2 regions of the Halomonas sp. AOP43-D1-4 genome follow, and region 2 is predicted to be linked to the other one. Evidence: predicted binding sites of a transcription regulator. Region 2 holds the regulator's gene; the other holds the start of a gene.

Region 1 (15,143 bases), on a different contig from region 2:
GATAGGAAAAAAGGCCAACCAAACGGCCACGGCCTGCTTCCAGCGAGGCGGCACACTGCCTGAGCCGGTTTGAAACCAGGCATCCAACCCCGTGGCACGGTGCTCATGAGGCGCATCATAAAGCCCCTTGCCGCGCACAAGCCAGGCATGCCGTGAAGCCGAGTGCTCCCATGCATGGAGCGTTTCACTGCTGCTAAAGCGGAAGATAATCTGATATTCATCGTGATGCTCAGGTGGCGCAAGCACTCCTGAGCCCAGATAACCTGGAAAATCAGCCGCTAGCTCGCGACCTTCGTTCAACCACCGATTAAAATCATGGTAACGGCCACTGGCAATGCGCCGAGCTACCATCAATGTGACAGGTGAGGCAGACATGGTATATCTCCTGATATAACCACAACCAATGCTGGGTAAGCAGGTTGTAAACGACCCGGTGGATAAGCCTGATCGCGTTAACGGCATAAGCGAGGGATACCGCTTATGAGATGACGTAATTATATAGACAATAGCAATGCCATGTGGGTTATTTAACAGGTGATGAGGCGGCTGTCCCCACGCGACCTGATGGAAAGAAGTACGCCGTTGCGAGAGAAGTGCCTATCGATTACGGCCCCATCCTGGGTGACTCACAGGCCACTATCAAGAAAATGCAGACGGTGATTGCTACCCCGAAGCCGCAGCGCTTATGGAAGTTATGTAAGCGACTGCCAATCGGCTCGTAACGGCCATCGCAAAAGCCAAGCATTAGGGCTACTTTTTCGGCCCGGAGAGAACTCATTAAAAAGCGACCTTACGTCCCATAAGGTGGGATGTAATCGTAAGTAGGTGCGTTAAAGGTGCAGGCCAGGTATCAAGGAGCAAGTGCAGCGGCGCCTAAAAAGCGCTGCTGCCAGTAGTCGACATCCAAGGGAACGCTGACCACGGCGCGACCACTTCCCGGTGCATGGATCATCTGCTGGTTACCGCGATAGATGCCTACATGCGTGGCCTTGCTACGCTCTCCAAAGAAGAGCAGATCGCCAGGTTTGGGGGTATTGGCTGAAGGTAGCGCACGGAACTGTGCGTCTGCGGTGCGCGGTACGCGCATACCGGCCGCGCGATACGCCATTTCAACAAGCCCCGAGCAGTCGAGGCCGTCGGGCGTATTGCCGCCAAAGCGGTAAGGCGTGCCAATGGCCTGCTGAGCATGGGCCAGGATCAGCACGCGCTCCATGGAGAGCCCTTCGCGGGATTCGGCGGGCGATGAAGGGGGTGCGATAGCGACATCACGGCTGGCACAGCCCGAAAGCCACATTAACATCATCAAAGCGAACGTAAACCTTCCCAGCGTGATGGGCATTAGCAGCTCTCCTTGTGGCAATGCCCTTATCATGGCGCAAACGGGAGGGCAGCGCCAAGTTCAACTAACGGCCAATCCACTCAATAAAGCTGGTTTCGCCTAACGCATGGCGTTCGTGGCGTACACGACTCATCGCAGCGTAAGGCAAATCCATCGCCAATACACGCCCTAACGGTTGCCCCAGCACCTGGCGCAGCAGGCCATTGCAAACAAACAGATGCGCCACTACCAATACATGCTTACCAGGCGGGTTTGCCAGCACGTTTTGCCATACTTCAGCAAGCCGTGAATCAAAAACATCCATCGCCTCGCCCTGCGGTGGTGATACGGCCTCAGGGCTGTTCCAGAAAGCGCTCATCGGCGCGGAGCCCTCCTCGCTAAACACCTCAGCGTGGGTTTTGCCCTCCCAGCGTCCCAGGTGCAATTCGGCGAGATCGTCTTCAATCTGTACTGGCAACTCAAACTCTTCACCTAACCACAGCGCAAACTCACGACAGCGCATAAGCGGCGAGGTAAGCACCGCATCATAAGGCGGCCTGCCGTCAACGGTATGGCGCATGATGGCATCCGTTACCTGCTGCCAGCCAGTTTCACTCAGCGGGTGGTCAGTGGAACCGCGCAGCATACGCCCGCCAACGGGTTCGCCATGGCGCAGCAAATCAATAGTGGTGACATCAGCATCAGGAAAGCGCATTCAGAACTCCTCGCTTGGCGATTTATCAATCCGTGGGTTAAATAATCGCGTGGCGGACACGGGCGGATATCCATTCCGAGACCAATACCGTGGCGAAGATCATGACAAAAATAACGCTGACCTGATTCCAGGCGAGCATATTGATAGAGGCATTCAACTGAAGCCCGATCCCCCCAGCGCCCACCAGGCCAAGCACGGTGGATTCACGAATATTGATATCCCACCGGTAAACACTGATACCCGCAAACGCTGGCATGACCTGAGGCAGAACGCCGTAGTTCATGACCTGTAAACGGCTGGCACCGGTTGCGCTAATGGCCTCGACAGGCGTCGGGTGAATTTCCTCAATGGCCTCATAAAGAAGCTTGCCCACAAATCCAATCGAGCGCAGCGCAATGGCGATGATGCCCGCCAAGACGCCTGGACCCAAGATCGTTACCAACAGCATGGCCCAAATCAGCGAATTGATAGAGCGTGACGACACGATCACCATCAACGCCAGGCTTCGCACTAGTGGATGCGGCGTGGTGTTACGCGCGGCGAGAAACGCCACAGGAAACGCCATAACAATCCCCAAGGCGGTGCCCAGCGTGGCAATGTTCAGCGTATCCCACATGGGTTTCCACAGCACATTGGCGTATTCCCATTTAGGGGGCATCATCCGGCTTAAAAGATCACTGCCCTGGCGTCCAGCATCCTCAACAAACACCCACATGGTGTTGTCGGAAATCACCTTCCAGCAGAACAAGAACAGGCTAATCCCTACTAGCCACGCACTAAATTGCAGCCACTGGGCACGCGTGGTACGTAGCCGCCATACCGGGACCCCTTGCCGGGAGGTTGAAACAGGCATATAGATTCTCCGGAGATTACTGCGTCCAACGGCGGACGTGGCTTGAGCTGTATTCACACAGCAGCACAATCGCGATGATGATCAACAAAATGGCGGCTGACGTGTCGTACTCATAGCGGCTAAGCGAGGTATTCAGCGTGGCGCCTATTCCGCCTGCACCAACAATGCCGATCACTGACGATTCGCGGAAGTTGATATCCAAACGGTACATGGAAAGGCCAATTAAGCGCGGCATGACCTGGGGTTGAATAGCGTGATTCATGGTTTGCCACCAGCTGGCGCCGGTCGCTCTCACCGCTTCTACCTGGCGCCAGTCGAGGTCTTCAACATCTTCGGCCAACAGCTTGGCCATAAAGCCGATAGTCGCAAACGCCAGCGTAATCATCCCCGCCAGCGGGCCAAAGCCAAACATCACCACAAACAGGATCGCAATAATGATCTCTTGAAAGGTACGTGAGACAGCAATGATGCTACGGCACACGAAATAAATCGGCAGCGGCGCAATGTTGCGTGCAGCGCCTAACCCCACCGGGATCGCGAGCGCTACCCCAATGACCGTGGAGGTAAGCGTCATGGTCAAACTCTCGACCAGCCCATTGATAATATCGTTACCACGGCTGAAAAAATCAGGCTGCGCAAACGCGCTAATGAAACGCAGGCCTCGGCTGGTGCCTTCCGCCACACGTGCCCAATTCACCTCAACAGAGGCCAGCGCCAACACCAGGTAAGCCACCACCCCCAAGGCAATAGCCCAACGCAACCACTGGCTATGCACAAGAGGTAACCGACGCCAATGCCCCTGGCGGGCCGCGTGTTGGCGGGCTTCAAAATACGCAGAGCGCTGCTCACTCATGGCGCTACCCCAGCCATCTCAACTGCGATAGAGCGACGCTCACAGGAAACGGCTTCACTGTCAGGCTCATCGGCAGGTTCAGGAGAGGTATCCCAATCCTCTTCGCCATAAATGGTGGTGAGAATCTCGCTGGTTAGCTCGTCAGGGCGGCCATCAAACACGATCTGGCCAGCCCGCAGGCCCACAATACGGTCCGCAAACTGCTGGGCGAGCGCCACGTCATGAATATTGATAATCGTCGCCAACTCGCGCTCAGCACACAGTTCACGAATCAGGCGCATAATCTGGCGTGAGGTTTTGGGGTCCAGGCTGGCGGTTGGCTCATCTACCAGTAACAGCTTGGGGCTTTGTAACAATGCCCGGGCAATCCCCACTCGCTGACGTTGGCCACCGGACAACGCATCGGCGCGCTTATCAATAGCGTGAGGCAGGCCTACCCGCTCAAGCAGACGAAACGCTTCAGCGACGGCATCCTGCGGATAGCGACGCAAAAAGCTACGCCAGAAGCCCACGTAGCCAAGCCGTCCGGAAAGCACGTTTTCCATCACGGTCAGGCGGTCAACCAACGCATACTCCTGAAAAATCATGCCCATTGAGCGGCGTGCCTTACGCAGGCCGCTGCCCGAAAGCCTGGTAAGCTCTGTTCCTTCCAGGCAAATGCTGCCCGCCGTCGGCTCTACCAAGCGATTTACACAGCGAATCAGGGTACTTTTACCCGCACCAGAGGGGCCGATAAGCGCCATCACCTGGCCTTTAGGCAGGGTTAGTTCGATATCGGTAAGCGCACGGTCCCCGGTTGGATAGCGTTTGGTAACGCCGCTGAGTGTTAACATCGCTCTACCTCATCTACATAATGTAACGGCCAGAAGGGATTAACCTTCTGGCCGAGTAACTGCAAAATTAAGGGCTTACTTAGTCACATTCGTACGTCACACCGTTGGCATCGGCGATCGTGCGGATAACGGACCAGTGCTCTTCATAGGTAATCGGCATAAATTGCGCTTCACCCGAGTTGGCAAACTCAGCCTGTAGCGCAGAACCTTCCCAGTCGTAGCTGAAGAACGCGTCTTGAATCTGCTCGGCCAGTTCAGGCTTCAAGTTATGCGCCAAACCGTACGCTGTGGTGGGGAAGGTTTCTGAGGTGTAGATAATGTCGTAATCGCCTTCATTCACTACGCCCCGGGCAATCATGCGCGTGCCAACGGAGTTAGCAATGGCCGCTGCGTCGTAGTCTTGATTCACAACGCCCAGAATGGAGTTATCGTGGGAACCCGAGAACGCTGTCTCGAAGGCTTCCCCTGCTTCCATGCCATATTCAGAACGCAGCAGCGCAGAAGGTGCCCGGAAGCCTGAGTTAGAGGTCTCAGAAGTAAACGCCAATTGGCGGCCTTCGAGGTCTTCAACCGACTCAATACCGCTACCTGGGTAGGTGATGATTTCCATTTCATAGCCATAGCTGCCGTCGTCTGCTGCCATAATGGCAAACGGACGGAAGCCACCGCAGTTCACGGCAACCGGAACACCACCGGTGTTAAAGCCCGCTACATGCAGGCGGCCAGCGCGCAGCGCTTCTTGCTGTGCCGCGTTGGACTGCACCGGGAAGAACTGAACGTCTTTGCCTGTGGCTTCACTCAGATGGTCCAAAAAACCGGCCCAAACATCCGCGTAAACAGCCGGGTCTTCAACCGGTGTATAAGCAAATACCAACGTATCGGGGTCGACCCACTGCGACTCGTCCGTGGGTGCATCCGCTACCATATCGCCGTCGTTATCAACATAGCGCGCAGAGAGGTCTGCCGATGCATTAACGGCAACCAGAGCAAAGGCACTGACAACAGCAGCGCTGATCAAAGTACGGGGAAGAGTCACAGCATGCATACGTCACCTAGAATGTTGTTCAAAGATAGCGCCATCCTGCCGACGCTAGATGACAACACCGCGACACTTAAGTGACCACTTAATGACGGTTTCAAAACACTTAATGCAGCTCTACCAATAGCCTGCCTGCATGGCCACATCAAACAAGTGCAGCGGCGATGTCTTAGGCCCACGTATCAGTGCTTCATAGCCGTAAATAGAGTGCTGGCTGGCATCCACGATGGGTTGAAACAACACGTGCAGACCTTCTGATTCAATAACACGGTTAAGCCATTGAGCTTCCTGGGTGGTCAACGGCTGAATGCCTCTTGTATTAGAGACGGTGTTAGAGGCGGTTCGCAAAGGCTTTTTACGAGGACTGTCTAGTTAGCAAGCGTGCGGCTTTTTTTATGACACTGACGCAACAGTTAGCGCGCTAAAATAGCTTACGTGTGAAGGGTGGTGGGCGGACAAGCGTCAGGGAATAGCCTCTAAAGGGGACGTGCTTGAGGTCATGGCGCCAAGCGTGAACGCAAGCGTCGATGCTGCAATCAAGCTTGCCGCATGTGCCTCGGAGCGTGCCAGCCTTGCATCCAGAAGGCCGGACTCCGCCGCAGTAGCCTCAGTGATAGTGCCTACCCCGTTGCGATAAGCATCAAAGGCCGCGTCGTAAGTCACCGCTGCCGCTTCGGTCAACGCATCAGCGGCGTCAAAAGCTGCCAGTGAGGAGCGCAGTGCATCAGCAGCAACGACCATCTCGCGCATCGCCGTGTTGCGAATTTTCTCGAATGCCGCTTCGGCTGAAGCCGTGACAGAGACTGCCTGCTGGCGTTTGGCGGCAAGAAGGCCGCCATCATAGATAGGCATTGTCACCCCCAGGAACACCCCGGTGCCTGTGGTCTGGTTGCCAATACTGGGCAAATGACCAATGCTCAGATTTTTCTTGTTGGTTCCCGTGGCGGCGGCAACAAATACCCGGGGCATGAAGTCGGCATCGGCGGCACGCTCTGTCGCTTTGGCAGCTTGCAGCTCAGCATAGCTGGCCAGCACATCCGGCCGCTTGCTGAGTGCCGCCTCAATCGCAGAATCCACCGATGCCAACTCGTCAATACCCGGTAGCGGGCGATTCGACGCGCCGGCCACCTCGATCTGGGTCGTCGGCGAAGCGCCGAGAGCACTCAGCAACTCCTGATACTGATCGCGCAGCATACTCTGTGTCTGCACCATCCGCAGGTTAGATTGGGCGACAAGCTGACGGGCTTGAGCAACAGCGATACTGGTGCCGGTGCCATTGGCGTAGCGGGACTCAGCCGCATCCTGCAGAAGGCGGTTGTTGACCAGCACCTCCTCAGCAATTGCCAGCCTGTCCTTGGCAGCACCGTACTGGTAATAGCTACGCGTCACGTTGTAGATCACCGCCTGGTGGGCACCATTGAAGTTGACGTTGGCCGCATAGGCATTGTGTCGGGCGGCATCGCTGAGCGCCTCGCGCCGACCAAAATCAAACACTAGCCACTGCAAAGCAAGGTTCGGCGCCACACCGCTGACGGTGGTATCGACATGGTGAGTGTCACCATCCAGCAATCCGCGATAAGGAATGCTGGTCTGCTGCCTGCCCGCAAACACATTGGCGGTCAGGATCGGCAGAAACGTGGCTTCAACCATTCCAGAGGCCAGCGCCAGCTGGCGCGCCTGCTCCCAGGCAATTCGGGTTGACGGGTTATGGCGTTGCGCAAAGTTTATCAGTTCGGGTAACTGATACACCTTGTCCGACTGTAGATCCTGTGACACCGGGTCTGGCAGCAAGCCGATATCAGCTGAACCTGACACGGAAAAATCGCCAGGTAGCACGGACTGACCTTGAGGCACCCAGGGTGTGCTGGGGGAGGCGGAAGTATTCTTCAGCGCATCCGTTGCACAGCCCTGCAGGCCCCCTATAGTGCCAAGAACAACGCCCAGAGCAATACAGGTTCTGAGCTTGGCTAATCTAAACACGCTAGCTTTTCTCAACATGCACAATCCGCTCTATCCGAGTGAGTTGCCGTTCTATATCACTATACGCGCCGTCGTCGAGGGGAGAGCCCTCGTAAGTCGAAGACGCCCTGTTACGTCGGTTTTCAAGCTCAGTGACCAGCTGTGACTTGAGTCGCTGCAGGCGCTCTTTGATAGTGCCGTCATCCTGTTCTGCCATGTAAAGCTGGCCGGTGAGGTCATTGAGTTCTTCAACAATTCTCTCCACGCGCTTCAGCTCATCAGCACTGGCACGCAGACGCGACGGCTCGAAAGGCACCATATCGAGCAGCTCTTCGGCCTGGCCCAGTGCAAAATATGCAGTAGATGCCGCTTGGGTGCGCAACTGTTGATCCTGCCTGGAAAGCGTACTGAGATCGCTCAAGGCATCCAACGCATCGTTGAGCTGCCGTGCCACTTGATTGATGACGCTACGCGGCCAGAACTGGGTAAAAATCACATAGATGACAAAAATACCCAGCAGGATGCCGTAGATACGGTTGCTGGCCTGGGAGATATCAAAGCTGGGGCCAAACCCGTTGAGGGTGGTCAGCAAGAAAGCCAAGGCGATCTGCACACCGGCATAATAGATCCGCTCAGTACCTGATGACACCCAGGCACCGATCAGCACGCCAAAGAACACCAGCCCCATCAGGCCACCGACGGAGCTTAGGTGCGGCATGATAAAGGCTAACGAAAAGATCCCCATCGCTGCGCCAATCAGACAACCGACGATCCGCAACGTCAGCTTGCGCAGTGTTTCCCCCGTAGTGCCGAGCGCGGCCACATAACAGGTGATCATCGCCGTATGAATGCCATCCCACTGCATGCCGGTGTAAATCAAATAGCAAAGCACCGCCGCGGCGGATGTCTTTAGCGCATAGCGCTGATGTATCGGGTTAGAAAACGCATCGGCAGCCAGCAAAGGTATTTTTCTCGGACGCGGTGGCTGTGCCGCGCCTCCATCCGGCTGGGACAAACCCTGTAAGGCGACATAAAGCGGCTGTAAGCCGGCTTCTGTCGCCTCCGGCGCCGCCTGTAGCACCGGGCACGCATCATTGGCGATAGCATCCGCCGCTTGGCGTAACTCAACCGCCAAGTCACTCCTTGCTGCACGACTCAGGCTTTCAGGCAGGGCCTCAGCGATAATCAGGATGCGATAACTTGTCTCAGTGGCTCCGCTGAGCCAGCGAGAGCGTGCCGTCGATATCAGGTGCAGTAGCTTAACGAGCTGCATTTGCTGCAACGAGCCATCATTACCTTCGCTCACCATGATGTTAAAAGCCGTTGATGCTTGCTGTGTCTCGATGCGGTCTGCCGCACAGCGCAGTCTTTCGACAATCCGGTTACGCACCAGTGTTTGCGAAGGAGTGCCGAACAGCAGGTTAAAAAGGATCATCAAAAACATCGGCATGCAGGCCATTTTCCATGCCATCAGCAAGCCTTTGTCAGCGACCTCACCAACCGGCACCATGGTTACCAGCGTCATGATAAAGGCGATCACCAAGCCAACAATGGCCGCCTGCTCGCCCAGCGGAGTCGCTGAACTGAGGAACAGAAAGATATACGAGGCAAAAAACATGACTGCCAGCCGCATGGCAGGGCTGTCGATGCTAACGTTGATGATCGGAATCATCAGCACCACCACGGTAGACGCCATCAAAATGACGCCCAAAGCCATAATGCAGTTCTTGACGGCATCCTGCTTGGACAGAAAAATGATCAGATAGCAGCTAATCGCGGCCTCAGGTATTTTCAGCAGCATGGCCGTTGCAGACACCAGAGCACACAGTAGCGCCACGCGCCAGGTCAGGCCCATCCTTCCGGGAAAGGGCTGGATATCCGCCCACGCCTGGCGGGCGATTTTCCCCCACGGAGATTCAGCAGCCATCGTGGTGGTGAACCGTTGCCACCGCCGATGCGCCGACACGCATCAATTCTGCTGGCGGGTCATCCAGCCGAATGCGGACGGGAAAGCGCTGCTGAACTCTCACCCAATCAAGAGATTTCGGCACAATCGGCAGCGATAACGGCAGGTCGATCAGGTCCTTCGAGGCCACGCCCCAACCTATCCCCACCACCGTGCCTTTAATGGCACGGTCGCGGTTAGCCAGCGCATATACCGTGGCGCAGTCACCGACAGCGATATTGCCCAGCATGGTTTCGGTGAAGTTGGCCGAAGCATACCAGGTGTCCGTCTTGACCAGATTGAACTGGGACTGGGCAGGCAGCGCGTAGTCACCCACAGAAACGGTCACTCCGACAACCCGACCGTCGGCAGGCGCATAGACCCGAGTGCCGTCCAGCTCATGCTGGGCAATGTCCTGAGCGGCCCGGCGCGCTTCAATCAACGCCAGGGTTGCTTCATCATTACCCACCAGCGCCTCAGCGGCCTGACGCTGCTGAATCGCTTCCTGCAAGCTGATTTCGGCATTGCGTTTAACAGTGCGCGCGTCGTGGATCTGCTGCTGAGAAACATACCCCTTGGACTCCATCGGCAGCAGGCGGTCAAGGGTCTGGTTCGCCAGCGCCAGGTTTGCCGTGGCTCGATTGACTTGGGCCTCGGCAATTTCTGCATTGGCCTGCTCCGCGCGGATAGTGCGAGACTGATCACCACTGGCCGCCGTTGCCATGGCCAGGTCGGCCTGTGTCTGTTTCAGGGCCAGCCGATAGGCAGTGTCATCAATTTCCAGCAACAGATCGCCCTTGCGGACAAAGTCATTTTCCTCAACATGCAAGGCCACGATGCGGCCCGCGACCGACGGAGCAATGTGGACAATATCGGCCCTCAGAGTGGCATCATCTGACAGCGGATTGGCGCGCGCATTCTCGTAGCTGTGGTAAGCCAGAACAGCAGCGCCCGCAATGATGGCAATGGCGATCACGGCTCCGACAATGGATGCTACCCGCTTGGAAGCATGACCTTTCATGATTCAGCGTCCAAAAAAAAGATGAGAAGATAACAGCGTCATGGCCAGCGTCAGAGACAGATATACCAAGACACGCCACGGAATGATGTCATCAAGCTTCGTCACCACGAAAATGACACGGATAAAAATCGTTGCCACCACACCGATAAACAGCGAGATTAGCCAGTAAGGAAAGAAGCTACCAAACATGCCGACAGCCGGAGCGGCTGCCAAGGCCGGAGTGGCTGCCATCAACAAAAGGATCGCCAGAAAGGTTCTTTTCAGCAGCCGTTCTTTCCTGGCAGCGCCTGCTCTCAGCACCAGAGCCTCCTATTCATTGCAGTCTGCCCCTATCAAATCTGCCCCTATCAAAATAGTGCCCAACAGGGCCTTTTACTTTTGTTCGATCTTGATGAGGCGATGCACCTGGTGCATGCCGTCCCCTAAGCATGCTTACTATGGCATGCGCGGTTCGCGGCTGTCTATGCCGCCGCCCGCGCTACACGCTATTCCAGCGAACAGCCCTGTTGTTTGCCATGCACTGACGTCAGATACATGTCATCAGATAAAGGGAAGGTCAGCGGGCGGGGGGAAGACAACGTCACTGCCGTTGGCGTCCAACTGGCGAATATCCACCGGGCGGCCCTCGATATCCAGCGTTACAAGGCCAATACCGCTGGCGTTCCAAAGCCGCTCGCCCGCGCTTGCCCCGCTGGGGTCACGCGGGTGGATACTCAGCTTGCGACGTTTGGTAAACCAGTTAAGCGGCGACCAGGGCGCGTAGAGCCATCGGTTAAGCCGGTCAAAGGTATTTAGCAGCTGCACAGGGAAAGTGTTCTTGATGCCGCTGGAGGTCACCTGCCATAAATGTGGCGCACGCTTTTGGCGACGCACAATAATGTCGTAAGCAAATGAGTAGTGCACATCGCCAGAGAGAATCACGTAATTGCCCGGCGTTTTGGAATGACGCCAGATTTGCAGCAATGTATTGGCGGCGCCACGGTGGGCCATCCAGTTCTCGGCATCCACCACCAGCGGCTTGCCCGCCCAGGTGAACATCTTCTGAACGCCTTCAATCAGCTTTACCCCAAACATGGGGGCTGGCGAGACGATGACAGCGCTTTTGCAACCCAATAGCGCCTGCTGCATTTCCATCAGCGCTTCCCAATCCATTAATCCGGATGGCTGTTGGGGGCTACGCTCGCTACGCCAGCGGCGGGTGCGGGTATCCAAAACAATCAGCGCAGGCGTACCGGGCACCTGAAACTCCCACCCTTGAAAACGCAGTAGCCGTTCGATCAATGCATCCTGCCTGGCGCACGAAAGCGGCAGCCCTGGCTCACGGAACAATTCGGCCGCCTGTTCGACCAGCGGGTTAAGCTTATCCGGTGCATTGCCCCACCCCTGGCAGAGCAAATAGGCCACCAGCGCATTGCCAATAATGCGCTTTGAGAACGGATGGCCATACGCACAGCGCTCCCAATCGGCGGTCAGGTTCCAGTCGTCGGTAACATCGTGGTCGTCAAAGATCATCAAGCTGGGCAAATGCGCCATTAACCGAGCGCACTGCGGTAACCCGGCCACAAAATCATCCAAAGCCGCCTGCTCCTCGCGATAACGTTGGGCTGCTTTATCGTTAAGGGCAGGCATCTCCGGGGCAATCATTTGCCAAGCAACCGGCGACCACACTAAACAGTACATGGCGAGCATTTCCGCCAGTGTCATTAGATGATTGGAGGCGTTCGCCGAGGTAAACACCGGCTTTTTAACGCCGCCGAAAAATCGCTCGCGCAGCGCCACGTTGCTGGTGACATCAGGCAGCAGCGACTCACGCTGGTAATAGCTATCAGGCGAGGCATAAAGCGCCTGGCTATCCTCCACCGTGGCGCCCTCCAGCCGCTCATCGACTAGCCCCAGGCGTTCAATAAGTGCATGCACCGCACGCAGCATGGGGCCTGCAACATCATCCACATACACCTGGTCGCCGGTCATTAACAACCATGCTGGCCACTCTTTCGGCGCTTGCTGCTTGTCCGTCAGCCAGCTGTCGGCGCGCACTAACCCATCGGCGCTCGCATGGTGAGGCTTACGGCACGAACCGTGCATCAACCGGTGATGGCGTGAGGCAATGACAAAGGCAGGATAAGCAGCGCCTTCATGGCACAGCCAAGGCGCCCACTCGGGCAGCGCCTGCCACTCCCCCGTCGCCGCTTGAAGTCGCAGGTCGTATTCGATGCGTTCATCAATGGGTAGCGCCTGCGGCAAGCGCAGGTCAATCAAGTGAATAAACGCGTGCCGACCGATAGGCAGGCACTGGTGATGATCATTTAAGTGGAAGCGCTGCTCATTGCTGCCGCCCGGGAAAAGCACCAGCGACATATCAAGCGGGCGCGTTGCCACTAACCACAACACCAGGCGTGTGGGGCTAATACGGCGCAATAGCGGGCCGACCAATACATCCGGCAACGCATCATCCATTGTCATTGCATTTGTTCTCCCTTAGCCATGCGCCACCACCGGCAGTTCAACAGTGACCTCAAGCCCCCCAGCCTCTGCGCGCTGAAGGCGCATTTGGCCATGATAGAGCGTGACCAGGTCCGCTACGATGGCAAGACCCAAGCCACTTTGGGAGCGCTGCTCATCCAGGCGCTTGCCGCGCTCAAGTGCCTCCTGGCTCTCTTGCTGCGTCATTCCAGGGCCATCATCACTGACGCTCAACCAAAGTGTCTGGTCGACAACCCACACTCTAAACGTCACTTCATGGCTTGCCCAGCGCAGCGCATTATCCAGCACATTGCCGATAAGCTCCTGAATATCCTGGGCATCCAAGTGCACACGCGGGTGATTTTCCCAGATTTGATGCAGGGTAAGCGAGCGACGCTGAGCCAGCCGACCCAGCCCGTTGAGCAGTGGCGATAGCGTATCGTGCAGCGAAATCGGCGCAAAGCGGCCACCGTCACCGGCGGCAGAGGCCCGTGCCAGGTGATGGCGAACGGCACTGTCCATTCGGGTTAACTCGGCTTCCCAGGCGGCGCGATGCGCGTCAGGCAACTGGTGGACCAGCAAGCGCATAACGCTTAAGGGGGTTTTCAGGGCATGGGCCAAATTACCTGCCGTGTGACGGCCACGCTCAATCAGGCGCTGGTCGCGGGCCAGTACGGCGTTCATGGAAGCCGCAAGCGTAGCAAGCTCGTTAGGCAGGTCCGTTGTCATTTCTGCTGCGCGCCCCTGCTCAACGTCTTTTAAGTTGGCCTGCATACGCCGCAGCGGCGCAAGCCCCCAGCGCACCTGTAGGCCCAACACGCCTAACAGCAATGCTCCAAGACTGACCAGGCCCAGCCAGAGCAAGCGCTGGAACTCGCGTATATCGGCCTTCAGCTCGTCATCGCGGGCCGCTACGCTAATATGCAAAGGGGCTTCTAAAGGGGCCAGGTAAATATCTCGCTCGACGGTACGCAGTGATTGCCCACGTGGGCCGGGCAACGAGCGCGCGCTCACCTCTTCGTTATCGATGACCGGCAGGCGTTGATCCCACAGCGAGCGCGAGGTGATCGTGTGCGTTTGTTGATCGGTAATTTGCCAGTACCAGCCCGAGAAGACCTGGTCAAAAAGTGGGTCCCCAAGAGCGCGGTCATAGCGCAACTGCTCACTTAGCGGGTCAACGGAAACGCCTGCAATAATCACGTTCAGCGTTGCTTCAAGGCGTTCATCAAACGACTCGGTCGCCGCGTTTCGGTAATGATGCGAGAGCAGCATTCCAGCGAGCGGCAAGGCCACTCCGATCATGACTAAAACGGCCAGCAGCAAGCGAAGGCTAATCGAGCGGCCTGCCCAGCGCGTTCGCCAAGTGGGCGTTACCTTGCTCATTCGCCGCCGGGCACTTCTGCCAAGAGCCGGTAACCCTGCCCACGCAGGGTGGCAAACCGCCAGGCCCCCAGCTTGCGACGTAGTCGGCTGATTTGCACATCAATTACGTTTGAGTCGGGCTCGTGGTCACGGTCGTAAACGTGTTCAGAAAGCTCACTTCGACTGACAACCCGAGGCGCGGCATGCATTAGGTAGCTAAGCAAGCGTGTCTCATGGGCAGTCAAACTTACCGGGCGGCCTGCCAAGGCAACGTGCTGGGTATGGGTATCGAGGCTAAGCTCGCCCACTTTGAGTACCGGATGAGCATGGCCGTGGGTACGCCGCACCAATGCCCGTAGCCGAAACAACACCTCACCCGGCTCGAAAGGCTTGGTAACGTAGTCATCGGCACCTGCGGTAAAGCCCGCCGCTTTATCGGCCCAGCGCTCTCGAGCGGTCAGAATCAGCACAGGCAGATCAATGCCGTCTTCACGCCAGGCGGCCAGCCAACGCGTGCCGTCGCCGTCGGGCAAACCTACATCGAGTATTACCGTATCGTAGGTTTCGGTACGCACCAGAAAGTCGGCCTCCTGGCCATTTTCGGCGTGCTCAACGACCCAGTCACCGTCACGCAGCGCTTGGCTCAGCTCGCGGGCAATCGCCTGATCATCCTCTACCAGCAAACACTTCATGGCGTCATACCTTGTGGGCGGCGCATCTCATTGATACGCACACCCTCTATTTTCATTAACTGACCATTGTGACCATCAAATTCAAACTCA
Region 2 (15,143 bases):
CCTTGACCCATGAGGCATTTCCTCTTGCAATACGTCTGGGCGGACACCCGCCTGGACGTTTGTATTGATGAGGACTGCTTGAATGTTGGATGCAATAACAGCGCTTAGCCGAGGTACGCGGCTGGTCTATCAAAAAGGCCTGCGGCGTTATATTTTTCTTCCTATCCTCGTCAATATTATTGTTTATGCCGCCATGTTCAGCTTTGTGATTACGCGCTTTTCGGGCTGGATTGATCACTGGATGACATTAGTGCCTGCTTGGCTGGATTGGCTCTCCTGGCTGATCTGGCCGCTGTTTGTGGTTAGCCTTATTGTCATTGTATTTTTCACCTTTACCCTGATAACAAGCTTTATTGCGGCGCCGTTTTACGGCTTTTTAGCGGCTAAAGTGGAAATTCAAGAAACAGGCCGTATACCGCTGGATGATCGCGGGCTGACCAAAACGGCGCTTGATGCGCTAGGCCGAGAGCTGGTCAAACTCGCGTATATCGCCCCACGCGCCATTGCCCTCTTTATCATCAGCTGGATTCCAGGGCTCAACCTCTTTGCGCCGATTCTATGGGGGCTGTTCTCCGCATGGGTAATGGCCATTACCTATCTGGACTATCCTATGGATAATAATAAAGTCTCGTTCAAGGATATGCGTCAACGGCTTTCCAGGCGCTGGTGGCAAAGCCTCAGCTACGGCGGGCTCGTGACTCTGGTTACCTGGATACCGCTTGCCAATCTTTTTCTGATTCCGGGGGCCGTAGCGGGAGCCGTACTCATGTGGGACCAATATTATCGTACGGCAAATGAGCTTACGATCCAGCGGCCCTCATAACACCTGAAAAGCCATGCTTTTTTCTACGCTTTTAGACGCGAAACCCCGCTTTAACGGGTTTTTTAATGCTTTCAGTAGTGGTTTACCAGTCCAGGCTATCGCCTTCTTTGTGATTTAACTCGGTCGATTCGAACGAATGGGTGTTACGACGCTGGGTGCCATCCTGATCCCGCTGCAGCTGGCTTGACGGTGCATAGTTGCCGTTCATATGATCACGCTGACTATGGTTAAGCTCACTGGGTGAGTAGTGAGGACTAGACGTGCTAGTGGATTGCGGCATGTCGATGACATCGCTGCCGACTGCACGATCTTTAGTACGCTCAATAGAGCTTTGGGCAAAAGCTAGCGGGCTTGCAATCAAACCGATAGAAATACCTAAAACACCTGCCGTTTTTAAAACTGCTTTAAATGACATAACGCTCTCCTGATGTGGGGTGCCGCTCACCTGTCTTGGCTATTATCACACTAACGTAAATACCATTGCACTGAAGGGTGAGAAGCGATCAGTGTCTTTGACTGCAAGATTATGGTCCAAGTGCCCAAACGTCCCAAATTCGTGAAATGCTGAATGATTAAAAATATTTTTAAACACGACCACACAAATAAAGCTATCCAAGTAAATAACAAGCTAACATTTTTTTAGTGTTGGCACAGCACCATGGTGAACAAGCTAAAAAGCTCGTTATCAACCTTTGCGTTTAAAAAGCATGAAAGGGGTCATCACGCCGTGGGACAAGAGAATCGTGAAAAAAACTATTATGAGCGGGTGTAATGTTAAAAAAACGTAGATAGGGGGGGTTCAGTTTTAAAACCAGCCAAACACGACTGCTCATCAAAGGCTACATAACAAGATTAGGCCCTGCCATGGCAGGGCCCTAACCTCGCATCTATGGACAATAACTAGCGCTAGCTTCCACTCCTTTTGCGGGACTCCAACCTTGGAATTTACCCTGACTAACGCTCTGATTGTCGCTTGATTCAATCCATGAATCGGTGAGCATCCATGCGATGGGACATCCTTATCCCGTGCTCGTTCCTAAACTGTAGTACAAATTTTTAGCGCTGAGTGTTTAAACCGCTGGTCACTGATCTTGACCAGTGGTCACAGAGCTATTTTGCTCAGGCAGGTCGCTCGGCTCAAATGACGTATCGCCGCCACCTGTTACGCCCGTTGGACCGCCATCCATCGACTCATTATGAGTTTTATGTTGAGAAGAACCTGCACCGGGGCGAGTAGTATCGCCTGCGCTTTCACCGTTCATATCTGAGAGCTCGTCTGCATCATAGGTAGATGCATCACCACCTGCACCTGTACCAGATGATTGCGGCTGCACGGGTTCTTCATCAGCAGTAATATCGTGGCTCGGGTCTACTGGTTCTTGGGCAAAAGCGAAGGGGCTTGCCAGTAAACCGAATGTTACACCTAAAATCCCAGCTTTCTTGAGTAGTTCCTTGGACATCATGTTCCTTCTCCTCGATCGCTGTTGATACCGCTTACCTTAAGGAAGTGCCTTCCTGGCGTACCATTTCCTGCGGTAATCTTCCTTGCCCAGATTAATGCAGATGTGATGCCAAAAAACAAAAATAAAAAAATATTTCTTATTAATAAACAACTTAAAACAAATACCGCGTGCCAATCATGCTCGCTGATCGTGTATAAGGGACCACCATAACTGACTAAAAATGACACATGAGCAGACTTGAACCATAGATGGCTTGTCCATATGGCACGCTTGGATAAAGGTTATACAGAAGACCAGGAAGGAGGCTAGGAGGTAGCAGCCAGCCGAGTGGCGGGGAAAGTACAGCGAAATAGCGAACCTTCGCCAGGGTGCGATTCAACCTGAAGCTGAGCATCATGGCGCAGCAGGATATGCTTAACGATGGCAAGACCAAGCCCAGTACCGCCTGTCGCGGTACTCCGGCCTTTATCAACCCGATAAAAGCGCTCCGTTAGCCTGGGGAGGTGGACAGGATCGATGCCCTCTCCATCATCTTCTACTTCTATACATCCGCTTCCATCTTCCATGGGCGCCCAGCGCAGTATAATTTGGCTACCCTCTGGGGTATATCGCACCGCATTGAAAGCCAGGTTAGAAATGGCGCTACGTATTTCCTGCTCGCTCCCTATGAGCTGGGCGTCACTTTCAATAGCAACACGGACAACATGCTTACGGTGCGATAGCGCCAATGCATCCTGGCAGACGCTATTAAGCAATTGCTCAACCGACAGCGCCTGATGGTCTTGCCCGCCTTGATCAATTTCCAAGCGTGACAAAAGCAGCAGGTCGTTAACCAGATTTTGCATGCGCTGCGTCTGGTCCTGCATTTGCTCGATCCCCCTGCCCAAGCGAGGCGGAAGCTGCTCAGCCAAGTCACCATAGGTTTCGAGGTAGCCAGAAAGAACAGTAAGCGGCGTACGCAGCTCATGGGAGACGTTGGCCACGAAGTCTCTGCGCATCTGCTCAAGGCGGTGCAAACGAGTGATATCCCGCGCCATCACCAGGCGCTCATCGTCGCCATACAAGGTAATTTGGTATTGCAGAATGCTGCGCTCATCAATGGGTGAGGTCAGCGTAAGCGGTTCGCTGTAATCGCGGGCGTTGAAGTAGCTGATAAAGCGTGGGTCACGCAACAAATTGGTAATGTGCTGGCCACGATCGTGCGCGGTTTGTAGGCCCAGCATATCCGTCGCTGCACTGTTCCACCACTCCAAATCACCGTGGCGGTCGAGCATTACCACGCTGTCGCGCATGGCCTCTGAGGATTCCTGGATACGCGCAAGCGTAGACCGCAATCGACCTTGTGTAATGCGCTGGCTTTTTTGGTAGCGGTAAAGACGATCAAGCAAATCCCCCCACATGCCACCCGCAGCCGGGGGCTCGTTATGAGGATTAAGGGTTAACCATTGAAAGAGGACGCGCAGTTGGCGTAAATGGTAAAAAAGGCAAACGGCCAACCCGGTTGCCAAACCAAGGCCCGCTGAACCTAATAGCCACCCCAGGCAAACACCTATGGTCGCTAACCAGGCAATACGCCAAAGCTCACGGCTCCATAGGCGCACAGTTACACCCGGGCTGAGAAACGATAACCGGTACCCCGTACCGTCTGAATCAGGTTTTGGTGCACATCGCCTAACGCCTTACGCAAGCGCCGAATATGTACATCCACTGTGCGTTCTTCAACATACACATTGCCGCCCCATACCTGGTCCAGCAGTTGGCTGCGTGTATAGGCTCGCTCCTGGTGGGTCATAAAGAACTGCAGCAGGCGATATTCAGTGGGCCCCATTTCCAGCGCCTTGCCATGCGCACTAACACGGTGGCTGACGGGGTCGAGTAGAAGGCCGTTAATTTCGATGGGGTCTTCTACGCCACGTGGGGTGGTGCGTCGCAATACGGCTTTCAAGCGCGCGACCAACTCACGGGGCGAGAAGGGTTTGGTGATATAGTCGTCCGCGCCCGCCTCAAGGCCTTGAATCTTATTGTCTTCCTCACCCTTGGCGGTGAGCATAATAATCGGCATTTCGGCGGTTGCTTCTTCACGCTTAAGGCGTCGCGCCAACTCAATACCACTGGTGCCTGGCATCATCCAATCCAGAAGCAGTAAGTCAGGCTGATGGTCAACGACTAACGCGTGGGCATCCTGGGCGTTATCCGCTTCAAGCACGCGATAGTCAGCCATTTCCAGCGCCACTGCGATCATTTCGCGAATAGGCGCTTCATCATCGACAATCAAAACGGTCTTGGCGGTCATTCCAGGGCCTCACGGTGCTCAATGAAAGGTAATTCAATGACATCTCAGTGACAATAACACCATGACTTGATGACACTTATATGACAATAGCCAATAACAAGAACGAATGACAGGCCTAATCACGCTTTGCTAGAGCGGCCCGGCCACTGGCCACCAACTTAGCGCAATGCCGGCAAAAACCAGCAGCCCTGACCAGTAGTTATTCAAAAAAGCCTGAAAACACGGGTCGCGTTCACGATGCCGAATCAGGCGCTGTTGATGAATAAAGGTGGCCGCCATACCGGCAAGGCCCAGCCAGAAAAAACCACCCAGCCCCACACGAACACCCACAAAGGCTAACAGCACCAACGTCGCCAGTTGCAGTAATCCAATCATCAAGCGGTCTGCACTGCCAAACAGCACCGCCGTTGATTTAATACCAATTTTTAGGTCATCGTCGCGGTCGACCATGGCGTATTGGGTATCGTAAGCAACCGTCCACAGTACGTTCGCAAAAAACAGCAACCAGGCTTCCACAGGTACATATCCCAGCACCGCCCCAAACGCCATGGGGATTGCCCACGAAAAAGCCGCCCCCAGCACCACCTGAGGAAGATGGGTGTAACGCTTCATAAAGGGGTAGATAAACGCCAGGACCACGCCACCAATCGACAGCAGCACCGTAAACCAGTTGGTCAGCAGCACTAACACAAACGCAACAGTGACCAGCCCAATAAACAGCAGTTTGGCTTCGGTTTCACTGATTCGCCCCGTCGCCAGTGGACGATGTTTCGTGCGCTTAACGTGGCCATCAACATGGCGGTCAGCGTAATCATTCACAACGCAGCCAGCAGCGCGCATAACATAAACACCTGCCACAAAAATAAGCAGCACGTTGCGACCAGGCACCCCGTTTGTAGCCACCCAAAGCGCCCATAAGGTAGGCCACATCAATAGCCAGGTACCAATGGGGCGGTCCAGGCGCATTAAGTGTAAAAAATCAGCGACTCGCGCCCATCCGACTGGCCGCAACAAAGAACGATCCATGCCTACCTCACGTAAAGAAGAGATGCCGAGCAAGCCTACCGCGAAGACAAACGAAGGTCATCTGCCATGGTGGATAAAAAGTACTCTTGTACAAGTAGCGATAACCCACCATGTTGAAACACTGAGCGCCGCCCCCAACGACTTTTCACGCCAGCAACCTGAGGGAAGGCAAAGCGTGGCGCACCGCTCGTAGCTTCAAGAGGGCCGCGTACTAAATCTGGCTGGCGAAACAGCCAACTGCCCAGCGAGCGCTCACCAAGTTGCTCCAATCGCTGGCCTTTTAGCTGTGTTAAGGGGGCAACCGAACGTGCGACCACCCAAGGGTTATCACCCACGCACAGGGCGACCTCCCTTAACCAGGCATAGCGACGAAGCTCAATCCCCAACGCCTGCGCTTCATCATGCAGAGGCACGCCGGCGCCTTGGCGCAGCAGGCGAACACGGAATGGTTGCCCTGCGCCTGCCGCTTGTAAGCGAGCCGTTAGCGAATCCGTAGACGCAACCCACTTCCACCAGGCAGCGCTCATGGCGGGGCGTAACGCAGCCACGGGCTGCCAAACAGGAAAGGCATACGCTTGCCGAAAAGAGAACGTCACCACCAGATACTCCTGGGCAAAAAACAGAGAAGCTAGTGTAACATGGTGGTCTTAAAAGCTTTTACGACACCGATTATTTGGGGATGGCATGCCTGCATCACATCCGGTTAGCAACCCGACTGGCCACGCTGAGTTGATCATCATTGGTACCGGCATGGCAGGCATTGGGCTTGCCCGTGCGCTACGTCGCCAAGGCGATAAGCGCTCGATTATTTTGGTGAGCGCAGACAGCGGCGAGGACTACAGCAAGCCGCTGTTATCTACCGGCTTTGCAAAACGCCTCTCGCCCCACCAACTGGCCAGGCATTCAGCCGCAGTACTGGCCGATGAGTTGGATGCCCATGTGCTTACCCATACGTCAGTAGAACACGTGACACCAGACACGCACACCGTACAGCTTAGTGACGGGCAAACACTTGCCTACGATACGCTGGTGCTGGCGACCGGAGCTGAACCCCGGGTGCCGTTTGCCATTCCAGAAAGCGTTGCTCGCTACTGCTTTACCATTAATGATCTCGACGACTATCGCCGGTTCCATCACGCGCTGAACGATCGCCCTGCGCGCATTGCCGTTATCGGCGCAGGATTAGTTGGCTGTGAATTTGCCAACGACCTGCAGGCAGGTGGCCATCAAGTCACTCTGATTGCTCCAGAGGCCACGCCGTTACCCAGGCTATTACCAGAACCGCTGGGGTTTGCGCTGAGTGATGCCTTTCAGGAAGCCGGTATAAAGCTTGCGCTTCACCGCACGATTAAAGAGTTAGCCCCGCATAATGACAGCACGGTTCGGCTAACGCTTAGCAACGATGACACCGTCAACGCCGATATTGTTTTACTGGCAACCGGCCTTACGCCAAGAACCGCGCTGGCAAAGGCTGCCGGGCTTGCCGTTTCACCACAAGGTATTCAGGTAGACCGATATTTGCGCACTTCGCACCCGCATATTTATGCCTTGGGCGATGTTGCTTGCATAGAAGGCCTCAATGCCATGTACGTCCAGCCATTACAAGCCAGTGCCAAAGCACTCTCGGCAACGCTTGCCGGCTCACCAACGCAGGTCAGCTTTGGCGCCTGGCCCATCATTGTGAAAACGCCGCTATTGCCCGTAGTGGCCTATCCGCCTTCGGCGATACCCGAACACTGGCGAATTGAGGGCGAAGGGGGTGATATGACGGCGCTTGCCGAAGATAAAGACGGGAATTTAGTCGGTTTTGCGTTGACAGGCGGCTGCGTGAGACGGAAAGTGGAGCTTTCCCGAGCAGCTCCCACACTGCTGGGCTGATTTTTATCGCGTTCACGTCTAGGCTGGATAAGCTAGCTTGGCCTAGTGAGTGCTTTTAACAACACCACGATGCTTTACGCTTACTTTTAATGAGGGGAATTTCCTATGCGCAAACCTGAACTCGCCGCTGCCATCGCTGAGGGTGCCGACCTATCCAAAGACAAAGCAGGCCAAGTCCTGAATGTTATTCTGGATGAAATCACCAACAGCGTTGCGAAAGGCGAAGATGTGGCATTGATTGGTTTTGGTACCTTTACCGTACGTGAGCGTGCAGCACGTACCGGCAAAAACCCGCAAACGGGCGCACCTTTACAAATTCCGGCCAGCAAAAATGTTGCCTTTAAGCCGGGTAAAGCGCTTAAGGACGCCGTTTCCTAATGAAACTCAAGCTGACGCTGTGGCTATTGAGCCTAATGCTCAAACATGCCCTGCGCCGCAAGCCACGCTTTCGTGAACAGCTTGAAAGGATGCGTCACCTGGACTGGGGCATTGCGACGGAAGACTTGAGCATTGCTCGCTACTACCGGATGACCCCCAAAGGGGTCTCTTCAGGTAAAGGCCTGCCAGTCGATTTGGATCTTGAATTGCGCTTTCGCGATCAGGAAGCCGCATTACGTATCCTTAGAAAGCCAACGCAGCAAGCTTTCCTCGATGGAATGCTCAACGGCGAGGTACGCCTTGTCGGTGACTCCACCGATATGAACAAGCTGCAAAAACTGCTGAAGTATTTGTAACGCTTCTTCCAGCGGTTCTACCCGCCACCCGTTGGTGGCGGGTTCCTACGCGTTTCACCTGCCTTTCTCCCTCCATAACGTTTGCACAGCGATTTTAAACAGGCCTTTTGCGTTTATTCCCGGTAGCGTTAGCGCTATTAATGTCATGAACGGACCGCTATGACCGTATCCAGGAAAAAAACGACAGGCTTAACGATTGCTCACTTACCTGAGGGGGAGTTGCGTTGCGAGCACATCGAAAAGACAGAGATTAGCCTGCCAGACATAACACGATTACTGCTAAAACCTCTCGCGATCAGTGTTGACCCCTACATGCGCACGCGGATGCAGCCCAGCGGGTATGACTATATTGAGCGCTGGAAGGCTGGCAGCACCCTATCAGGCTGGACCATGGCCGAGGTAGTCACCAGCAGTGAGCCGGGGTTTAAGCGGGGCGATCTCGTCGTGGGCCACCTCCCCATGCAGGAGCTCATTGCCACTGACGGACAGCACCTGATGCGCGTACCGGCGGGCAGTGACCCCGACGCCTACTTGCATCCATTAGGAATGACGGGGTTTACTGCCTGGGTAGGCATGCAGTTACTGGGGCAGCCCACCGCTGAAGATACCGTACTGGTAAGTGCCGCTGCCGGTGCGGTTGGCTCTATTGCCGCACAGCTTGCACAGCGCCAAGGGGCAAACGTGATCGTGACAGCCGGACGTACCGACAAGCGTGATTGGCTACACCGTTTGGGGTTCAAGACCGTACTTAATCACCGCCATCCTGATTACGCCAGGCAACTTAATAACGCGGCGCCTTCCGGTATTACGCTCAATTTTGAAAATATCGGGGGCAGCGCTTTTATTGCTGCGATTGACGCAATGAGACCGAATGGACGCCTCGTGCTTTGCGGGTTAGTAAGCCAATACCAAACCCGCAGCCCGCGTAAAAGTCCGGATAATTTTGCCCAGCTGAGGCAAAAAAGGGTCGCAATCCATCACTTTGTCGTGCCCGATTATCTAACGCATTGGAACGACTTTCAGCGTTTTATGGCGCCTCTGGTTGATCAAAAAAGTATCGCATGGCGGCTCGATAGAGTAAGCGGTGGACTCGACAGCGTGGCTCCAGCGCTCATTGGGTTGCTCAATGGCGATAATATAGGCAAGCGTGTGGTCGAATGGTAGGAGCTTATCTGCTCCAAAACGCATAACGTGATAACCCCAAAACCATAGCAACGAACCAGCCCCATGGCTTACACTAAAGTCTAACAACGACTGACAATAAGAGCGTCTATGCCTATTTCACTGCCGCTTCGGCGTCTTTGGACACTTGATAAGTTTGCCTATAGCCTGCGCGTTTTTATCGCATTCAGCGCAGCCCTGCTATTTAGCCTTTATCTTGGCGACATCGCCCTGGTAATACCGCTGTTTCTGGGCATTATCGCCTGCGCGCTCTCCGAAACCGATGACAGCTGGCAAGGCCGCTTACAGGCGCTGCTGGTAACCCTGGTATGTTTTACCTCAGCCTCATTTATCGTGCAGTGGCTGTTTCCTTGGCCATGGCTGTTTGCGCTGGGGCTGGGAATATCCACGTTCACCCTCATCATGTTGGGCGCTATCGGCCAGCGATACGCCACGATTGCCTCAGGCACGCTGATTTTATCGATCTACTCAATGATCAATATTGAGCAGCACGGCGGTGTGGATGCCGATGTGGCCTCACGCCAGTTGCTGCTGTTGGCGGGTGCGGCCTGGTACGGGGTTATTTCCGTTGTCTGGTGTGTTCTTTTTTCTCGTCAACCCGTCAAGCAGAGCATGGCGCGCGTGTACAAGACGCTGGGCGAGTTTCTGATTCTTAAATCAGCGCTGTTTGAACCCGTACGCGGGGTCGATGTAGAAGCCCGTCGCGTGGCGCTGGCACGCCAGAACGGCAAAGTGGTGGATGCCCTCAACCAGGCAAAAGAGATGATTTTTCGTCGTCTGGAAGGCCAGCGAGGAAGTCAAAAGCTTAACCGTTACCTGCAGATATACTTTATTGCTCAGGATATTCATGAACGGGCAAGCTCGACCCATTACCCCTACAGCGCCCTCACCGAAGCATTTTTTCACCATGACGTGCTGTTTCGCTGCCAGCGACTTTTGGATCAGCAGGGCCGCGCCTGCCGTCAGCTAGCCAAATCGTTACTGCTGAAGCGCGCTTTTGACCATAAGCAGAGTGAACAAGCCTTGGCCGACCTTAGGGCCTCTATCGATAATTTGAGCGAACGCGGCAAACCCGAATGGCGCAAACTGATGCACCCGCTTAATGCGCTGGCGGACAACCTCGCAACGCTCGAAGCACAGATCGCCAGTGCTCATAACCCGGATACCACCAACGACCGCGAAGATAGCGCGCTCTATGATCGCTCGCCCTCCAGCCTGCTGGAAGCGTGGAAGCGAGTACAGCTTAACTTTACCCTTGGCTCGCCCACCTTTCGCCACGCGGTACGCCTGACAACCGCGCTCATGGCGGGCTACGGCCTGCTTCAGTGGCTGGACCCCGAACAAGGCTTCTGGATTTTGCTGACTACCCTGTTTGTATGTCGGCCTAACTTCGCCACGACGCGACGCTTTCTTTCCCAACGCATTTTGGGCACGGTACTTGGCCTTACGGCAGGCTGGGTGTCGATCAGCCTGTTTCCCCAGCCAAGCGTGCAGAGCGTGATTGCGGTGGCCGCTGGCGTCACCTTTTTTGCCAACCGGGAAAAACGCTATGTCGTGGCGACAGCGGCCATCACGTTGCTGGTGCTGTGCAGCTTTAACCAGGTAGGCGACGGCTTCGACCTTATCTGGCCGCGCTTGTTTGACACCTTAATTGGCTCGCTGATTGCAGGACTCGCGGTGTTTTTTATTCTGCCCGATTGGCAGGGCCGCCGGCTGTATCGGGAAGCGGCGAAGACGGTTACCAACCACCGCCGCTATCTGGATGAAATTATTCATCAATACGAAGAGGGCAAGCAGGACGACCTTGCGTACCGCTTGGCACGGCGCAATGCCCACAATGCCGATGCCGCGCTTTCTACCCTGCTCACCAATATGCTTCACGAGCCGGGCCACTACCGCAAACAGGATGCCGATAATGGCCTACGCTTTTTGGTGCTCTCCAATACGCTGCTTAGCCACCTCTCGGCCCTGGGCGCCCACCGGCACCGCTTGCTGGAAGGCGAGGATGACGCCGCCTTGATGCCATCCGCTAAACGGATCAGCGAACTTCTGGGCCAGCTTGCCGAGCAGTTGGACAAGCGTCAGCTGGTTGCCCCGCTCAATGAGCCCGTCAGCGAGCTACTCACACAGCTGGATGAGTCCGGCAAGACAAGCTCTGACGAACAAGCCGTGGTGATGTATCGCCCTATTCAAAGCCAGCTACGCCTCATCACCGAACAGCTAGCGCCTTTGGGTGAGGCGGCGAATCGCTTGACCCGCACATCAGCCTTCATCGAGGAAGCTACCCGCCCTAACGCTAGCGTTTAAACGCACCGTTACTGACCGCTATACCTGCCCGTAGCGGCCTGCGGCCTCGCCCAACCACCGCCGTACCAGCACGGCGGTTATTTGCGGCTCGCTTTGCAGCTCGCACGCTAACGCGGTGACGCGCTCTAACAGGTCAGCATCGCGTTCCAGGTCGGCTATTTTCATCTGTGCCAGGCCCGTTTGTCGGGTGCCTAACACCTCGCCCGGGCCGCGGATTTCCAGATCTTTTTCAGCGATACGGAAACCATCAGTGGTCTCACGCATGACGCTTAGGCGCTGGCGAGAACTTTTGGAGAGCGGCGGGTGATAAAGCAGTACACAAAAGCTTTCCGTGCTCCCTCGGCCCACGCGACCACGCAATTGGTGAAGCTGAGAAAGCCCCAGGCGTTCCGGGTTTTCAATAATCATCAAGCTGGCATTCGGTACATCTACCCCCACTTCAATCACCGTGGTGGCGACCAACAGATCCAGTTCACCCTCTTTAAAAGCAGCCATCACGTCGGCCTTCTCGCTGGCCTTCATTCGCCCGTGGATCAAGCCAATGGCAAGCTCCGGTAACGCGTCGGTTAATTCCTGGCAGGTGACTTCCGCCGCCTGGCACTGCAGCACTTCGGACTCATCAATCAGCGTGCACACCCAATAGGCCTGGCGACCATCGCTGCAGGCACGGCGAATCCGCTCAACAACCTCCGGGCGGCGCTCGTCAGACACCACTACCGTTTTAACCGGCGTACGCCCCGGCGGTAGCTCGTCAATCACCGAGACATCCAGGTCCGCATAGGCGCTCATGGCCAGCGTGCGGGGAATAGGTGTCGCGGTCATGATCAGTTGGTGCGGCGTTAACCCACCCGCTTCGCCTTTTTCACGCAGAGCCAAGCGTTGGTGGACCCCAAAGCGGTGCTGCTCGTCGATGATGGCCAGCCCCAGGCACTGAAAATGAACGTCGTCCTGGAACAGCGCGTGGGTGCCGACCACCATACGTGCGCGACCATCGGCGATGGCTGCCTTGGCATCCAGGCGGGTTTTGCCCTTTAACTTGCCCGCAAGCCAGGCGACTTCAATACCCAGTGGCTCAAACCACGCCTTAAACGCCCGGTAGTGCTGCTCAGCAAGGATTTCGGTAGGTGCCATTATCGCCGCTTGGCAATTGCCTGCCAGGGCCGCTAGCGCTGCCATGGCGGCCACCACGGTTTTCCCCGACCCCACATCGCCTTGCACCAGGCGCAGCATGGGGGCAGGGCGGCTTAAATCCAGCGCAATCTCCTCAAGCACTCGCCTTTGGGCCCCCGTTAAGGCAAACGGCAACTGGGCTAAAAAGCGTGCCTGAAGGCTGCGCCCGGAAGACAGTTGAGGAGCGCCGTCGGCCTGAATACGCAGGCGCACTTCACGCAGACTTAGTTGATGCGCTAAAAGCTCTTCCACCGCCAGACGGCGCGTGGCGGCATGCTGGCCGCTGGTCAACTTTTCGATGTCCACATCAGGCGGGGGTTGATGCAGCAAATGTAGGCAGGCGTGCAGCCCCGGCAGGTGAAAACGCTGACGCAGCACGTCAGGAATGACATCCGGCAGCGCTTCGGGCGCGCTATCCAGTACGCCAAGCGCCTGCTGCGTCAATGCGCGCAAGCGGGCTTGATTCAAGCCTTCGGTGGTGGGGTAGATGGGGGTGAAATACTCATCGACCGGCGTTTCGCCCGCTGCATTCAAGCGATATTCGGGATGGTAAATTTCAAGCCCGGTGGCCCCAGCCCGCGCTTCACCAAACGCACGTACCGAAACGCCCGGGCGCAACTGCTGCTGTTGGGCAGGCGAAAAGTGAAAAAAACGCAGGCTTAGAATACCGCTACCATCGCGCAGGCGTACCAATAGGCTTCTCCGCCGCCCTTTTACGACATCAGAGGCGGTCACTTCACCCTCTACCACCGCTTCCTGCCCGGCGCGTAGCAGGCCGATTGGCGTTAAGCGGGTGCGATCCTGATAGCGTAGCGGCAAGTGAAAAAGCAGATCGCTTACGTGTTCAATGCCCAACCGCGAAAGCTTGAGCGCCAACGCTTCACCGACGCCTTTAAGCGCAGTGACGGGGCCATTAAGATCGCTCATGAGCGCGCTTTACCCTTTTGGGCGGGCTGTTGGCACTGGCTGATGGCATCCACCAGGGCGTCGATCGCTTTAGGGCGCGGAAAGCTGGCTCGCCAGGCGATCGCTACCGTCCGTGAAGGGGCGGGATCCACAAAGGGTCGGCTCTCAAGCATCGCGTTTTCATACTGGTCGGTACCTAACGCTGACTGCGGCAATACGGTAATGCCTAGCCGTGACGCCACCATATGCCGAATGGTTTCCAGCGAGCCACCCTCGGCAATCAAGGTGTTATTCGGGTTGTTAAGCTTTTGGCTAATCGCCGGGCACGCCTCAAGAATCTGGTCTCTAAAGCAGTGGCCTTCACCCAACAGCAGCAAGCGCTCTTCCAGCAGCTCCTCTTTACGAATAGCCTCGCGCTCTACCCAGCGGTGATTTGCCGGTATCAAGACTTCAAACTGCTCTTCGTAAATGGGCTTGGTCACAATATCGGTGTCCGTGAACGGTAGTGCCACAATAATGACATCCAGCTCACCATTTTTTAACTTGGAACGTAACGTTCCGGTCATACCTTCTTCAATATACAGCGGCATTTGCGGCGCAATATTGGCAAGCGCAGGAATCAGGTGCGGAAACAAGTAGGGACCAATCGTGTAAATAGCCCCAATGCGTAGTGGATTGGATAGCTGATCCTTACCCGCGCTGGCCATTTCATAAATCAGCCGGCTTTGCTCCAGCACGCGCTGAGCCTGAGCAATGATCTTCTCGCCAAGGGGGGTTACTTGAATCGTGGATTTGGAGCGCTCAAACAGCGGTATATCAAGCTCCTCCTCCAGTTTTTTCACCGCCACAGAAAGCGTGGGCTGCGACACATGACAGCGTTCAGCCGCGCGACCAAAGTGGCGCTCCTGGGCAAGGGTTACGATGTAGCGAAGTTCTGTTAAAGTCATAACGGCGCCAGTGGGCATCCTCTCGTAGCAGCTCATGACGAATATCATGGCAGTCAGCGGGACGAAAAGGGACAGGAAATCCTGATGACGATGTCACATCTCGCAGCGAGTTTGTATCCAATAGGGAATATTTATCAAAAGGAGTGGACAAGGTGAAGCTAACGATACTGATTATCGGTTGTGGTGATCTCGGCATTACCTTAGGACGCCAGTTGATTGATGAGGGGCACCACGTCATTGGCGCACGTCGTAAAACAGCGGCTTTAGAAGACACCGGCATTGAACCCCTGGCGCTTGACCTTAATGATCTTGATGAGGCCAATGCATCTGCACTCCCCCAAGCGGACTACATCATTTATAGCGTAAGCGCTGACCGCTTTGAAGAGAGCGCTTACCAAAGCGCCTATCCGGACG

Evidence for each region. The regulator PhoB, encoded in region 2, activates phosphate uptake and scavenging genes when phosphate is short. The targets are predictions, from matches to a motif close to TGTCATANNNNTGTCANA.
Region 1: phnD (phosphate/phosphite/phosphonate ABC transporter substrate-binding protein) is a predicted target of PhoB. The motif match lies at 5,688-5,705, and genes of this name have one in related genera.

What each region holds. Positions count from the first base shown of each region.
Region 1 is NZ_JBQSVY010000005.1:145,743-160,885, reverse strand. It holds gene ACT3RQ_RS07280 (antibiotic biosynthesis monooxygenase) at 1-375, opposite strand, end outside; gene ACT3RQ_RS07275 (putative metalloprotease CJM1_0395 family protein) at 519-722, shown strand; gene ACT3RQ_RS07270 (C40 family peptidase) at 851-1,339, opposite strand; gene ACT3RQ_RS07265 (histidine phosphatase family protein) at 1,404-2,033, opposite strand; gene phnE (phosphonate ABC transporter, permease protein PhnE) at 2,071-2,886, opposite strand; gene phnE (phosphonate ABC transporter, permease protein PhnE) at 2,903-3,739, opposite strand; gene phnC (phosphonate ABC transporter ATP-binding protein) at 3,736-4,572, opposite strand; gene phnD (phosphate/phosphite/phosphonate ABC transporter substrate-binding protein) at 4,652-5,617, opposite strand; gene ACT3RQ_RS07240 (hypothetical protein) at 5,729-5,911, opposite strand; gene ACT3RQ_RS07235 (TolC family protein) at 6,074-7,609, opposite strand; gene ACT3RQ_RS07230 (FUSC family protein) at 7,593-9,497, opposite strand; gene mdtN (multidrug transporter subunit MdtN) at 9,487-10,536, opposite strand; gene ACT3RQ_RS07220 (YtcA family lipoprotein) at 10,540-10,836, opposite strand; gene ACT3RQ_RS07215 (alkaline phosphatase D family protein) at 11,077-12,999, opposite strand; gene ACT3RQ_RS07210 (sensor histidine kinase) at 13,015-14,382, opposite strand; gene ACT3RQ_RS07205 (response regulator transcription factor) at 14,379-15,053, opposite strand; gene ACT3RQ_RS07200 (PepSY domain-containing protein) at 15,050-15,143, opposite strand, start outside.
Region 2 is NZ_JBQSVY010000004.1:154,849-169,991, reverse strand. It holds gene phoU (phosphate signaling complex protein PhoU) at 1-6, shown strand, start outside; gene cysZ (sulfate transporter CysZ) at 83-823, shown strand; gene ACT3RQ_RS05900 (hypothetical protein) at 906-1,238, opposite strand; gene ACT3RQ_RS05895 (hypothetical protein) at 1,906-2,286, opposite strand; gene phoR (phosphate regulon sensor histidine kinase PhoR) at 2,592-3,887, opposite strand; gene phoB (phosphate regulon transcriptional regulator PhoB) at 3,890-4,579, opposite strand; gene ubiA (4-hydroxybenzoate octaprenyltransferase) at 4,709-5,605, opposite strand; gene ACT3RQ_RS05875 (chorismate--pyruvate lyase family protein) at 5,641-6,204, opposite strand; gene ACT3RQ_RS05870 (NAD(P)/FAD-dependent oxidoreductase) at 6,290-7,483, shown strand; gene ACT3RQ_RS05865 (HU family DNA-binding protein) at 7,589-7,861, shown strand; gene ACT3RQ_RS05860 (hypothetical protein) at 7,861-8,217, shown strand; gene ACT3RQ_RS05855 (zinc-binding dehydrogenase) at 8,377-9,381, shown strand; gene yccS (YccS family putative transporter) at 9,490-11,706, shown strand; gene recG (ATP-dependent DNA helicase RecG) at 11,725-13,803, opposite strand; gene ACT3RQ_RS05840 (LysR substrate-binding domain-containing protein) at 13,800-14,729, opposite strand; gene ACT3RQ_RS05835 (SDR family oxidoreductase) at 14,882-15,143, shown strand, end outside.